3 regions of the Shewanella sp. FDAARGOS_354 genome follow, and region 1 is predicted to be linked to each of the others. Evidence: predicted binding sites of a transcription regulator. Region 1 holds the regulator's gene; each other region holds the start of a gene.
What was found. The regulator sigma-54, encoded in region 1, starts transcription at its own class of promoters, with help from an activator protein. The targets are predictions, from matches to a motif close to GTTGGCACGNNNNTNGNNT.
Positions count from the first base shown of each region.

Region 2: CEQ32_RS00105 (flagellar assembly protein FlgT) is a predicted target of sigma-54. The motif match lies at 1,503-1,521, and genes of this name have one in related genera.
Region 3: CEQ32_RS08225 (DUF1328 domain-containing protein) is a predicted target of sigma-54. The motif match lies at 1,142-1,160, and genes of this name have one in related genera.

Region 1 is NZ_CP022089.2:4,405,936-4,410,304, forward strand. It holds gene rapZ (RNase adapter RapZ) at 1-807, opposite strand, end outside; gene ptsN (PTS IIA-like nitrogen regulatory protein PtsN) at 804-1,247, opposite strand; gene hpf (ribosome hibernation promoting factor) at 1,250-1,537, opposite strand; gene CEQ32_RS19830 (RNA polymerase factor sigma-54) at 1,566-3,041, opposite strand; gene lptB (LPS export ABC transporter ATP-binding protein) at 3,148-3,879, opposite strand; gene lptA (lipopolysaccharide transport periplasmic protein LptA) at 3,876-4,369, opposite strand, start outside.
Region 2 is NZ_CP022089.2:21,446-25,814, forward strand. It holds gene CEQ32_RS00095 (motility associated factor glycosyltransferase family protein) at 1-80, opposite strand, end outside; tRNA gene CEQ32_RS00100 (tRNA-Arg) at 128-203, opposite strand; gene CEQ32_RS00105 (flagellar assembly protein FlgT) at 259-1,434, opposite strand; gene CEQ32_RS00110 (FlgO family outer membrane protein) at 1,713-2,345, shown strand; gene CEQ32_RS00115 (LPP20 family lipoprotein) at 2,342-2,791, shown strand; gene CEQ32_RS00120 (flagella synthesis protein FlgN) at 2,914-3,339, opposite strand; gene flgM (flagellar biosynthesis anti-sigma factor FlgM) at 3,342-3,668, opposite strand; gene flgA (flagellar basal body P-ring formation chaperone FlgA) at 3,744-4,369, opposite strand, start outside.
Region 3 is NZ_CP022089.2:1,820,403-1,824,771, forward strand. It holds gene pfaD (eicosapentaenoate synthase subunit PfaD) at 1-155, shown strand, start outside; gene CEQ32_RS08220 (hypothetical protein) at 387-887, opposite strand; gene CEQ32_RS08225 (DUF1328 domain-containing protein) at 1,312-1,488, shown strand; gene CEQ32_RS08230 (hypothetical protein) at 1,511-1,705, shown strand; gene CEQ32_RS08235 (diacylglycerol kinase family protein) at 1,860-3,596, shown strand; gene CEQ32_RS08240 (sigma-54 interaction domain-containing protein) at 3,689-4,369, opposite strand, start outside.

The DNA.
Region 1 (4,369 bases):
TTTGCCATTACTAAAACGTTTAGCTAGTTGCTCAGCTACATAGACTGAGCGGTGTTGGCCACCTGTGCAACCAATCGCAATCGTGAGATAGCTACGATTATTGCGCTCTAAATGGGGCAACCAGGTTTCGAGCAAATTCTCGATTTGCCAGATGAACTTATTCACCAGTGGCTGGCGATTTAAAAACTCCGCTACGGGTTCATCTAAACCGGTGAGAGGTCTAAGCTCCGGTTCCCAATGGGGATTTGGCAAAAAGCGCACATCAAACATAAAGTCAGCTTCGGTCGGCATACCATGCTTAAAACCGAAGGACTCGAAGTTGATCACCAGTTCCTTATCGACACTGCCAAGGAGTATTTGCCGCACTTGGTCGCTGAGTTCATAGATATTCAGATTCGAGGTATCTATATAGTGATCCATCTGCTGTGACAGCGGCTCGAGCAATTTGCCTTCAAGCTTGATGGCTTCTTGCAGTGACACTCGGCTCTTAGATAAGGGATGTAAGCGCCGCGTTTCACTGTAGCGTTTGAGCAACACTTTATCGCTGGAGTTTAAGAAGAAGCTGGTGAGTTCAGTGCCCGTAGGCAGGCTGGCAAGCTGTTTAACCAGCACTTTGTCTTGCTCTGGTAAATTGCGCACGTCAACACTGATAGCAACGAGATCGTTACTGCCTTTGAGCTGTTCAAGCAAACTGCCAATCAAAGGCAAAGGCAAATTATCGACACAATAGTAGCCGAGATCTTCAAGCACTCTAAGTGCGACCGATTTGCCTGAGCCTGAACGCCCTGACACTATGACCAGTTTCATCCAATGATTACCTGATAGAGTTCCGTTTCATCATGCGTCTTGCGCAATTGTTTTAATATTTGCTTGTCACTGAGCTTTTCAGCCATGCATGACAAGGTACTTAGGTGCTGCTGACATTGGTCGGCAGGCACGAGTAGTGCAAATAAAATATCGACGGGTTGTTTATCGATAGCATCAAAGGCTATCGGCTCCTCACATTTTATCAATATCGCTATGGGTTGTGTTATATCGGTTAATCGACCATGTGGAATGGCGATACCGTTACCTATACCTGTGCTACCCATCTTTTCGCGCGCCACGAGGCTTTCGAAGATCTCTTGAGATGAGAGGGTGGGGTACTGGGCAGCGGCTAAGTCGCTGATGAGTTCCAGTACCTTTTTCTTACTGCCCGGAGTGGCGCAGGTTGTGCACTCCGGCCGCAGTATGGTACGAAGTTCCATTGCTAGTGTTTTGTTAACTTCTCTTTGTGTTTAATAACCTGACGATCAAGTTTATCAATCAGGACGTCTATGGCAGCATACATATCTGCATGCTCTGAAGTCGCGAAGACTTCACCACCGGTGAGGTTGATTCTCGCTTCGGCAATCTGTTGCATTTTCTCAACATTGAGCACAACGTGCACATTATTGATCTGTTCGAAATGACGTTCAAGTTTTGAAAACTTTTCCTCAACATATGCCCGTAACGATTCAGTAATCTCGATATGGTGTCCACTTAGGTTTATTTGCATAGAAACGTCCTCCGATACTCACAATAGGCTATAAACTTTTACGCTGATTGGAAGGGGGAATAAGCATCGCTTCTCGGTACTTCGCAATGGTTCTGCGCGCAACGTTAATTCCCTGTTCTGCCAGAAGTTGAGCCATCTTGCTGTCGCTTAATGGTTTTTTCTGGTTTTCCGCTGCAACCAGTTTCTTAATGAAAGCTCTGATTGCTGTGGATGAGCACTCACCGCCATCATCCGTCCCGACGTGGCTTGAGAAGAAATATTTTAGTTCAAAAAGTCCTTTTGGGGTATGCATGTATTTTTGAGTCGTCACCCGTGAAATGGTGGACTCATGCATCTCTACCGCCTCGGCGATATCGTTTAGGACCATAGGTTTCATGGCTTCTTCGCCATATTCGAAGAAACCCTGTTGATATTGCACTATACAGTTTGCCACCTTGAGCAGTGTTTCGTTACGGCTTTCAAGGCTTTTAATAAACCACTTGGCTTCTTGCAGATGGCCACGAATAAATTGGCTATCAGCTTGATTTTTTGAACTTCGGGCCATTGCTGCATATTGCTGATTTACGTTGATTTTTGGCATGCAGTCAGGGTTTAATTCGACCACCCAACGGCCGTTTTTCTTCGACACCGATACATCGGGGATCACATATTCTTCATCGACAGGGGTGATGAGTAAACCGGGACGAGGGTTCAAGGTTTGGATCAGCGCAATACTGTCCCTTAACTCGTCCTCTTTCAGTTTGGTCTTACGCATTAACAGCCTAAAGTCGCGAGCGGCGATCAGATCTAAATGATCTTTGATCAACATGCGGGCGTTTTCGATGTGAGGGGTATCAGGCGAAAAATGAGATAGCTGGATCAGTAAACATTCGCTTAAATCCCTTGCCGCGACACCAACAGGGTCGAAGTGTTGAATACGCTTGAGCACGGCTTCGACTTCGTCGAGTTCAATCTCGGGATTGCCCATGGCTTCGAGGATATCTTCAGTGCTTTGAGTGAGATAACCTTGATCGTCAATGGCATCAATAATCGCGGTGGCAATGGCTAAATCGGTTTCAGAGAAGGGTGTGAGGTTTTTTTGCCATTCTAAATGTTCGTACAACCCCTCGCTAGTTTCCCCTTGGAAGGGCATGTCATCTTCACGGCTGGCGCCAGAACCTGAGTTTGGCGATGCGGTAAAGACTTCATCCCAAGTGGTATCCATGGGTAACTCTTCGGGCAGAGATTCTTTGGTCAGCGACTCGGCAATGTCCACGGTGGAATTATCTTGTTCCTGTGGCTGGGCAGTCGTTTCGCTAAAGTCGGTATCGGCGATATCTTGCTTACGTTCGCTAGGCGCGTCAAATTGCTCCTCTTCCAGCTCGAGAAGAGGATTAGAATCTAAGGCTTGCTGGATTTCTTGTTGCAGTTCCAATGACGACAGTTGCAGCAGGCGAATGGCCTGCTGAAGTTGTGGCGTCATGGTTAACTGTTGACCCAGTTTGAGCTGGAGTGACGCTTTCATGTTACCGCTGATCCCTAGGTTATTATTGTGAGTTTAGGTCGCTTGATATCATATGGATGGAGCCTAGCGCTCTCAAATTCAAGGCTTATTAGCTTTGTTTTAGTAACTATAGCCTGAATTGTTCACCTAAGTACACAGCCCTAACTTGCTGATTGTCTAAGATCTCTGCGGGTGTGCCCTCGGCAATAAGATTACCGTGACTCACAATGTAAGCATGTTCACAGACGTCTAAGGTCTCGCGCACATTGTGGTCAGTGATCAGTACACCAAGGCCTCGGCTCTTAAGCTGCTCGATAATTTTCTTGATATCGATAACGGAGATCGGATCAACGCCCGCAAAGGGCTCATCAAGCAGAATAAACTTGGGGTTGGCCGCTAAGGCGCGGGCAATTTCGACGCGTCGACGTTCACCGCCCGATAAGGACATGCCTTGGCTGTCACGAATATGGGTGATATGGAACTCTTCTAGCAGTTGCTCTAGTGCTTCTTCGCGCTGGTCACTATTGAGCTCTTTACGGGTTTGCAGTACCGCCATGATGTTGTCGTGTACGGTTAATTTACGAAAGATACTCGCTTCCTGTGGTAGGTAACCAATACCTTTGCGGGCACGCAGATGCATAGGATCGGCGGTTAAATCATCATCGTCGATAAAGATATGGCCTTTATCGCTTTTAACTAAGCCCACGACCATGTAAAAGGTGGTGGTTTTGCCCGCGCCGTTAGGGCCGAGTAGGCCGACGACTTGACCCGTTTTGACCGTCAGGCTGACATCTTTGACAACCTGACGACTCTTATAACTCTTGGCGAGATTCTGTGCTTTTAAGGTGATTTGGGTCATTTAGAATCCTGTTTTTTCACAGGTTTATCTGTTGGTGTATTTTTGAGTTCTTCCTGATAATTATCAGGTTGAATAATGGTAATTACGCGATCATCACCATTGCCGCTACTTTCGGCGATCAGTTTTTGCTGAATAATATCGTAACGAATTAAATTGCCTGTAACTTGACTACCCGCTTGGTCTAGGGTCGCTGTACCAGTTAGGGTCAACGTCCGAGTGGCCATTTCATAGCGAATCTCTTTGGCGCTAGCAGATGCAGGGCGGCCATCATCAAGGATTTGGCTGTAGGTTGCTGGATTTCCTGTAGCCAGTAAGACTTTACTATTTTCGCCTTCGACAGAAAATGCACGGAGTTGATCCGCATGGATTTTAATTGAGCCTTGAACAACTTCAACGGGACCGAAGAAAATGATCTGATTGTTTTTAATGTCCGCAGTTTGACTGACGGCTTTAATTTTCACTTCTTGCTGTAAGTCACCGATCTTGGCGA
Region 2 (4,369 bases), 650 kb from region 1:
GATTGGCTTTTTATCGCAGCAGCCACAATTGGCCAGCGTTTAGCAATAATACTCAGATTAGTGGCAAATAGTTCAGTCATTCCGTTTCCTCGGAAGCTTTCGTTTTGATATTACCGACATCACTATCTGGTCTCTCCACAGGGACTCGAACCCCGATCGGCCGCTTAGGAGGCGGCTGCTCTATCCTGTTGAGCTATGAAGAGACGCTGGTGATTATACTGGTTTTATCTTTGATTAAAAGGCTTATGATTTAGTTGCTTAAATCTTAAGCGCGATGTCGTTTATCTGTACATTGTAAACCGCATTTTGGTCAACGAGTACGGCTGTTGCACTTTCTTCACTCACTTGTTCAATTTGCACTGTTGCTCGGCTTTTGGTAGCAATGGCACGCATTTCATTGAGTCTATCTGGTAAATTGCGTTGTAACACCACTTGGAACTTATCGCCAACTCTAATGCCATGTTTTCGGCCTAGGTTGAGGATAATCCTGTCTCCTTGACGACTGACAACTTGCCCAAGTAGTGGTCTACAGTTGAGCGTGTTATCAATATCGCGAGTCGCTTCTTGCAGCAGTTGGCTGATATTTTTGCCGTAGGATGAACGCCAAAATCTATCACTATTGGGGGCAACAATGGCTTGTTCCTCAAATTCCCACCGAGCCGATGTGCTGTAGGTTTTGTTCCATACTTCTTCACCGCTAATGCCGTGATAAAGGCTAAGCTTTAATTGGAACTGCCTTTGTGGCGCTTCATCCCACCATCCCATAAAGGTGGCTTGTACTGGCTCAGTTGAAATATCAATAATTTGCGGTAATAAAATGTATTGGCTATCGGTAATTTCACTCAGCCAACTCGGAAGTCTATAGCCGCGGATATCGACCAGTTCTTGTGCGATATCGAGCCTTTCTTTGGCATGGATATGGCTGTATCCAGTTGATGAGTAGCCATCAATACTATTACCGAGTCTTTCGGATATGACTTCTTCAAATCCTGATAATTGGCCGTAGCGTAATTGTGCTCGATCTTTTATTTGGGCTTGGGGAATAAGGATCGCGGCTTTTAATTGGCCCGTAGGGCATTGTTGTGTTGGGTCATCATTCAGATCGAGCCTGAGCGACACATAAATTTTATTCCCTTGAATGCGTTCACTTACTAACTGAATACTAATCGCTTGAGCGTTACGATTAATGGCGAAGCTGTCTTGTGTGAGATTGCCGTTGGTGGTTTGTTGTTCACTGGATATTTGGATCCCGGTGCTGAGGGTGGCATAGCTAACCGCTTGATTGATAGCTTCTTCCCGCGCTTGGGCAATGTTGCCATTAGTGATGATTGCTTCACCACTGGCTTCGACCCATTCTGCTTGCGCGTGATTGGCTTGAAGCGCGGCCAGCAGTAGGCTGCTAATGATGAGCAAGTGCTTTCTGAGTATGTTCATTAATAAGCCCTTCAGGTCAATTGTGCCAATCAGTTGAGTCAGTTTAATGGCGGTTTTATTGGCTGTAAAAGCAAGTTCCGTGCCTAATTTATGAAATATACCCAAACCATCTGAAGTTGCTGAATAGGTATAGAGGGTAAAGTTATTGGCATCGTTGTCGATAATCAGGTGAGTAAATCAAGGATTGTATTTTGACTTGGTCTAATATTTGCAATCTTTTTGACTAAAGATTGCGGCTCGCTTTGAGGCGCATTGATATCGATAATGAGGTTATTCCCATGCTAAAGCGTGCGTTCATTCCCCTGGCTCTTTTGGCGCTGATTGGGTGTGCGACTAAACCCGTTGTGCCGCCAAAACCTAGCCTAGTTGACGGCAATGGTTTGCCGCCGACAGCGGTGATTAATCATTTAGCTCAGCGTATTGTGACCGAGCTAGTCAAGCAAAATGATGCATTGCGTCCTGATCAACCTATCGTTGTAACTACACCAGTATTAGTGGGCGACATGACGAGTACGAATGCGGTTGCGCTGCAATTGCAGCAGGGACTCATGGCATCGTTGCACAGTTTTCAATTTAACGTGGTGGAGTTAAATCTCGCCGATGGACTGCGTGTTACTGGTGAGGGCGATTTTATTTTGACGCGTGACTGGCAAAAATTGTCTACTAATTTGCCTGTTGACCATATTGTGGTATCCACGATGAGCCCGACGACCAATGGCTTAGCCATTAATACTCGAATCGTTACCTTAAGTAACAACCGAGTGGTGTCAGCTTCACAGACCTTTGTTACACAAAAAGAATTAAGCAATTATATGCAGCCCTCTGAGCAAGTGATCTCCCACGATGGGATTTTATATCGTCAGTCGGCTCCCGGTATGAATGAAGTGCGTGTATTAGGAGATGGAAAATGAAACGCTACCTGTTAGTGATTGCGGCGCTTCTACTGACAAGTTGTGCCTCTAGAGACAAGTATGTGCAGTGGGAAGATGTCCCTCCATCTAGCTTCCCGAAGCTAACGGCCATTGGTTATGCCCCGTTAGCAACTCAACCAGCGAAAGAGCAATCTCAAAGAATGTTGATGGCGATGCAAGCATCCAAAATTGTGGCTTACCGTGAGCTAGCTGAACAAGTATACGGTCAAAAGATTACCGCTAACAGCAGTGTCAGTGATTGGATGCTAACCGATGATAATGTTAAAGCTTCAGTCACTGGGGTGATCCGCGGCGCAAGAGTAGTTAAAAGTTATCCCGCAGGTGAGCATTACGTTACTGAGTTAGAACTTGATTTTTCTAAGGTATGGCAAATCTATCAACAGCAGAGTCGGCCACAGAGAATTAAAGAAGTCACTTACTTTTAAGGTGTCATCTCCTATCAACCAGAAGACAAGCATGAGATGGTTTGGGTACAGATAATCGATAAACAAAAACCGCGCTAACTAAGCGCGGTTTTTGTTTGAAATCCGTTTGTTCTTATAACGCCTTACGCTTTTAGATCATTGCCTAAGCTTGAGATTGTCGAGGTTTTACCTTTATCGTTATACGTCAGCGTGGTGGCATTTCGGCTCGCCTGCAAGGCTTGAGCAAAGCGGTTTAGGCTTGCAAGATTCATCTCGATCAAACTAGCATTTTGTGCGTTGAGATCTTTGCATTCTGCGAGTGCCTCTTTAACCACTGCCATTTTATCGGATAGCTCAACTTGCTCCGTGAGTAAGGCTTTATCGCTGTGACTAGCCAGCAAGTCATCATTTGCTTTAAGGGCTTGTAGACATGTTGATTTTTGCTCAGCAAGCGACAAAAGCAAATCGGCGTTTTGGTCAACCAAAGCGCCTTTTTCCTTAAGAATAATTTGTTTAAGAACAGCCAAATGGGCGTGTTGTTGATCTACCAGTTTAGCTATTTCTGTCATAGTTACTCTTTATTAAGCTCATTTAATTCTGCTTCGAAGCTGGCAATATTCGCAGCCAACTTTTCGGGATCAATTTTATAACGACCTTCGGCAATGGCTTGTTTTATTTCGGCCACCTTCTTTTGGTCGACTTCAGGTAGACTGGCCATTTTGGTTTGAGCTCCTTGTAACTGTTGAGCTTGAGCCGTAATGACAACAGAGTCACCTTTTAGTTGAGTTGATTTAGCCGCTACCTGAGAGGTTTTCTCGCTTTCGCTGCTTTGTTTAGTGCTGTTTGAACGGACTTGTGCGGCCGCTCCGGCGTTAAATTTGCTAATATCAATTGCCATTTTAGGCTCCAGCGTCATGTATACGGGATTTCTTAACTGGGGTATCGGCAGCTTATCGAAAAGCTTTAGCTTATTTTACATTCTAACTTCTACTTCGCCAATCGCCGTAATTATGGCATCTAGCTCTTTGTTAGAACTGCTATTTTTGATTCGAATTTGGTCGCCGATATTACCATCTTGCAGCGCCTCTCCCACAGTTTTTAGTACGAAGTTATTTGAACGCACATAAATCGACACTGTGTCATTTTTACAGACAAAGCAAAGGTTGTTCGCAAAAATAGGATAATTTTTCGCGACTCGGCGTTTAACTCTCACGCCTGTTAGCTGATTAGTATCGCTAAATTGCATGCCACGCAAACTATTTTGGTCAACATAGCGGATCTCGACCTGTAAAGAACTGATTAATTCACCTGGCGCTAAGGTTTCGGTTGCGACCACAACAGGAAAAAGAATGTCTACTCTAACAGACATAAAAATCTGCCAAGGGTAGGCGAGATCGGGGGTATCACAACTAACTTTTATGGTGTTATTACGGCTAATTTCGCGTTCTGAAGCTAATTCGACCCTTATTGGTGATGTACACTGTGCTGGCAGCATTCGGTTATCGACCGTTTGTGGATTAATGTCGACTTTCGCATTTGCAGGTACAGCAATCTTTTCATTAATAAGGGCTTTAGCTAATTCGGATATCGCCGATACGC
Region 3 (4,369 bases), 2.4 Mb from region 1:
GTTATTTAGATGATTACCGTGAGCGCAATGCAGTCGATTTAGCTAAACATTTAATGCAGGGCGCCGCCTACCAAGCACGGATTAACCTGTTGTTATCCCAAGGGGTAAGTATTCCGGTCAGCTTGCAACGCTGGAAACCACTACAACGCTGCTAATTCGCATTGGTAAACCTTATTGAGCGGGTTAAGTGAACACTTAACCCGCTTTTTTTACATTCATTTTTTGGGCTTAAAACCGATTGGAGTTCAGTTTCCGCTCTGCATTGTCACTTCAATGGCACGCCGTAAACCCATCCTAGGGACTCAACGGAAAAACCCCTTTTTCCGATGGCCCACTCTGTCACAGAACGTAGCGCGACAATGCTCACCTGCAACTGGCCTGTAAAATTACAGTTTATCGATTTTTAATATGCCATTTTTAAAGTTAGGCAAATAGAGAATGGAAACACACTGGCCATTTCGAATAAATGATTCGTGGTTTTTATTTGAAAAAAAGTAACTTGCAGTAACGTAGTCATTGTATGCAAAGCGTACACCCGATACCGAAAATGATTCCTCTCTGCTAGCGCTTTGGTTGACTTGATGATCCTTTATACATCCAGAAATCAACTGTGTTTTATTTTCCAAAACGGATTGTTGAACTTGGTAAATGTCGAGATATGTAGAAAGAGTCGCGAAAAAACCGATTAGGATAAAGCTAAAACTCAGCACAAAAATAGTGCTTGGTCTTAAGTTAACGGTTTCCGAAAGGTGTTTTATGAAAGGCGTATATTTATAAGCAACAATAAATATAACAGCTGCAATGACAAAGCCAATTAGGCTAACGGGATCTGAACTGAAAGCTTCTATTTCGCTTACGAAGTAGGAGTTGCTTGAAGGAACTAACATATTATGAATGTGTGACTCCACGGTTCTAATAACATTGGTTTTGCAAAAAAATTAACTCTCACTTTTAAATCAACAACATAATGCCATTTCGACGTACCATCAAGCCATTATGCTGTTTCTCACAATATTCTCACTGCAACTCTTACCGAATCGCAGGTAAAAATTGCCTATCTCGCTTATATCAGCCATTACTCCTGCCAACACACCAATTAAAAATAACGTTAATAATCAGAATTTTAATCAACATCTTCAAAGTTGGCATTAAGCTCGCAATATCTCATTTGTGAGTTTATTGCGGGATTGAGTGATAACGGGATGTAAGACGTAACCTAGCTTATCCAACTCACCCGGCAACTAGCTCACTCGACGTAAACATGCAGAGTGAAGAATACAGAAAAACCGAAATAAGACAAAGGAGGTGGCTATGTTAGGTTGGACCTTAATGTTTCTGGTTGTGGCCATTATCGCCGGACTGTTTGGATTTACGGGGATCGCTGGCGCCGCAGCAGGAATCGCAAAGATTATTTTCTTCCTATTTATTGTATTACTTGTGATTTCCCTGCTGGTCAACGCCCTTAAGGGTAAGGCACCACGCGCTTAAATTGGATAAAAGGAGAATCGATATGAAACCTATGACCATGATTACCAATGCATTTTTAGCCTTATTATTAACCTTTGGACTGTCAGCCTGTAGCGACAACCATGCCGAGGACGCAGGCGAAAAAATCGATGAAGCCATCACTGATACCGGCAATGCAATTGAAGATGCCTGTGAAGAACTGAAAGAAGGCGTTAAAGCGAAAGATACACGCTGCTAAAACGGATGACAGCGAGTAGTGAGTCCCACAAACGAGCCTATCAGGATAACCACAGTTCAATTGAGTACCACCGAGCCACTTTATCGCGACAGTCATTGGTTACGATAAAGTGGATTTTCCTGAGGTTCGCCGTTTATCGATGGAGGAGATGCCAATGCTGCGTAGGATCCACATTAAGTATTTCTACCTGTTCGGAGCGCTGTTATTTGGCTATCTCGCCGTAACGGGGCACTCCCCCATCCTCACCTTTATTTGGGCATGGACCAGCCTATCCCTCGCCCTTGTCGGCTCGGCCTATTGGTTTAACCTCGCCAGTATTTTTAGAAAACGTCAGGATGGCTCCATCCCTTGGTATATTCGTTGGGGCTTTATTCCATTTTTACTAGGATGCCGACTCTATAATCTCTGGGCGCGGCGCCGTGATAGCGTGCCTTCAATGCAAGCCATTGATAAATATCTATACTTGGGTAGCCGCTTAAGCGCTGCTGATTTACCTAAACTGAATCGTTATGGCATTACCGCTATTTTAGATGTCACCGCCGAATTCGACGGCCTCGATGTGTCTCTGTATGAAGAGCATATCGACTATCTGAATATCCCTATTCTTGACCACAGCGTGCCGACTAGCGCCCAATTAAATCAGGCGATTAACTGGTTACACCGTCAAGTACGCGCCCAAAAGCGGGTATTAATCCACTGTGCGCTCGGCCGCGGGCGATCCGTAATGGTGCTGGCCGCTTATCTTGTGTGCCGCCGCCCCGAGCTCAGCTTTGCCGAGGTGCTGCAACAGATTAAAAGCATTCGTAAAACCGCAGGGTTAAATCGCTGGCAACTTAAAGCGCTGGAGCAGATGTACACTCAAGGGGAAATCAAACTGCATAAGCGAGCCTGGATTATCGCCAATCCCGTCTCTGGCGCGGGTAAATGGCAAACCCATGGCGAACAAATTTGCACTGAACTGAAACGCTATTTTGAGGTGCAGTTAGCGCTCACCACGCCAGAGATTAGCGCCCAAACCCAAGCGAAAAAAGCCCGGCTTCAGGGCGCCGATATCATCATCGCTTGCGGGGGCGATGGCACAGTCACAGAGGTCGCGGCGGAGATTATCGACACCGATATCACCTTAGGCATTATCCCGTTAGGCACCACCAATGCCCTGTCACACGCCCTCTTTGGTTTAAGCAGTAAGCTCAATGCCGTCTCCCAAGCCATTGATAATATTATCCAAGGCCAGACACAAACCATAGATACGGCGCGTTGCAATGATCGGCTGGTGTTACTGCTGGTCGGCATTGGGTTTGAGCAACAAATGATTGAGTCGGCGAGCCGCGAGCGTAAAAATGCCCTCGGCCAACTCGCCTATCTCGATGGTTTGTGGCGCGCGGTGAACACCGACACCAACCTCGAGTTGCAGCTGACTTTAGATGACCAAGCCCCAATGACAGTGCAAACCCACAGCCTAGTGGTTGCCAATGCCGCACCTTTTACCAGCTTACTCGCCCAAGGTAAGGGCGAACCCAATATGACCGACGGCTTGTTGGATATCACTTGGTTGGATTCAAATAATGAGCCGAATGAACAGCTTATCAGTCTGGCTGAGCTGGCTTTTACCGGCTGGATTAAAGAGGCCGCCAATAGCGACTCTGCGCCCTCGGGCAACACGGCCAACACGGCCAACACGGGCAACACGGGCAACACGGGCAACACGGGCAAAGTAAAACACGCCCACGCGAAAAAGGTAAAGATCAGCAGTCAGCCCCAATGCAAGTATGTGATTGATGGCGAGATTTGTGAGCCGGAGGAACTCAATATCGATATCCTACCCGCCTCTTTGAAGGTGTTTGTGCCCTATCAAGCGCAAAATGCTGAACCGCAGTCAGAGTCAAAATAAGCTAACACATTCAAAAGCAAACGCTGAATCAAAAGCTGCATTAAAAGTTGAATCAATGCATTAGCTTATTTTTAGGCATTTAATGTAGGTTACTACTTAGCGACGCTATTGCTAACGGAATCTTCGCTAACGGCATCAACAACAGTTTGAGCGTCTGACTCCTGCTCATATTTACTGAGCTTGTTATAGAGGGTTTTAACGCTGATCCCAAGCTGCTCGGCGGTGTCGGTTTTATTGCCCTGACTCGTTTCAAGCGCTTGGTAAATGGCGATTTTTTCCAGCTCATCAAGGCGCATACCTTGGGGGATCACCACATTTTCCTCCGCAGTCGTCTCTTTTTCCGCACTGGGCGTCAGCTGTAAATGCTCAGGGGTAATCTCATGGTCCGCCAGAATATAAGCGCGCTCAATAGCATGCTTTAACTCGCGCACATTCCCCGGCCAAGCGTGGGCCGCAATCGCCTCTAAACTTGAGGACGAGAACACTTTGCTCTGTTTTTCCGCCGCATTGCGATAGGCCAGAAAATGCTTCGCAAGTCCGACTATATCTTCCCCGCGCTCCCGCAATGGCGGCACTTGAATGGGGAAATGCGCTAAACGAAAGTACAAATCTTCCCGCAGTTGCCCTTGCTCAATCGCCACTAAAGGCTCGCGGTTTGTCGCCGCCACAATGCGCACATTGGCCTTGAGCACCTTAGGGCTACCGACGGGACGATATTCATTATTTTCGAGCACTCTTAATAGCTTAACTTGATGCTCGAGCGGCATTTCGGT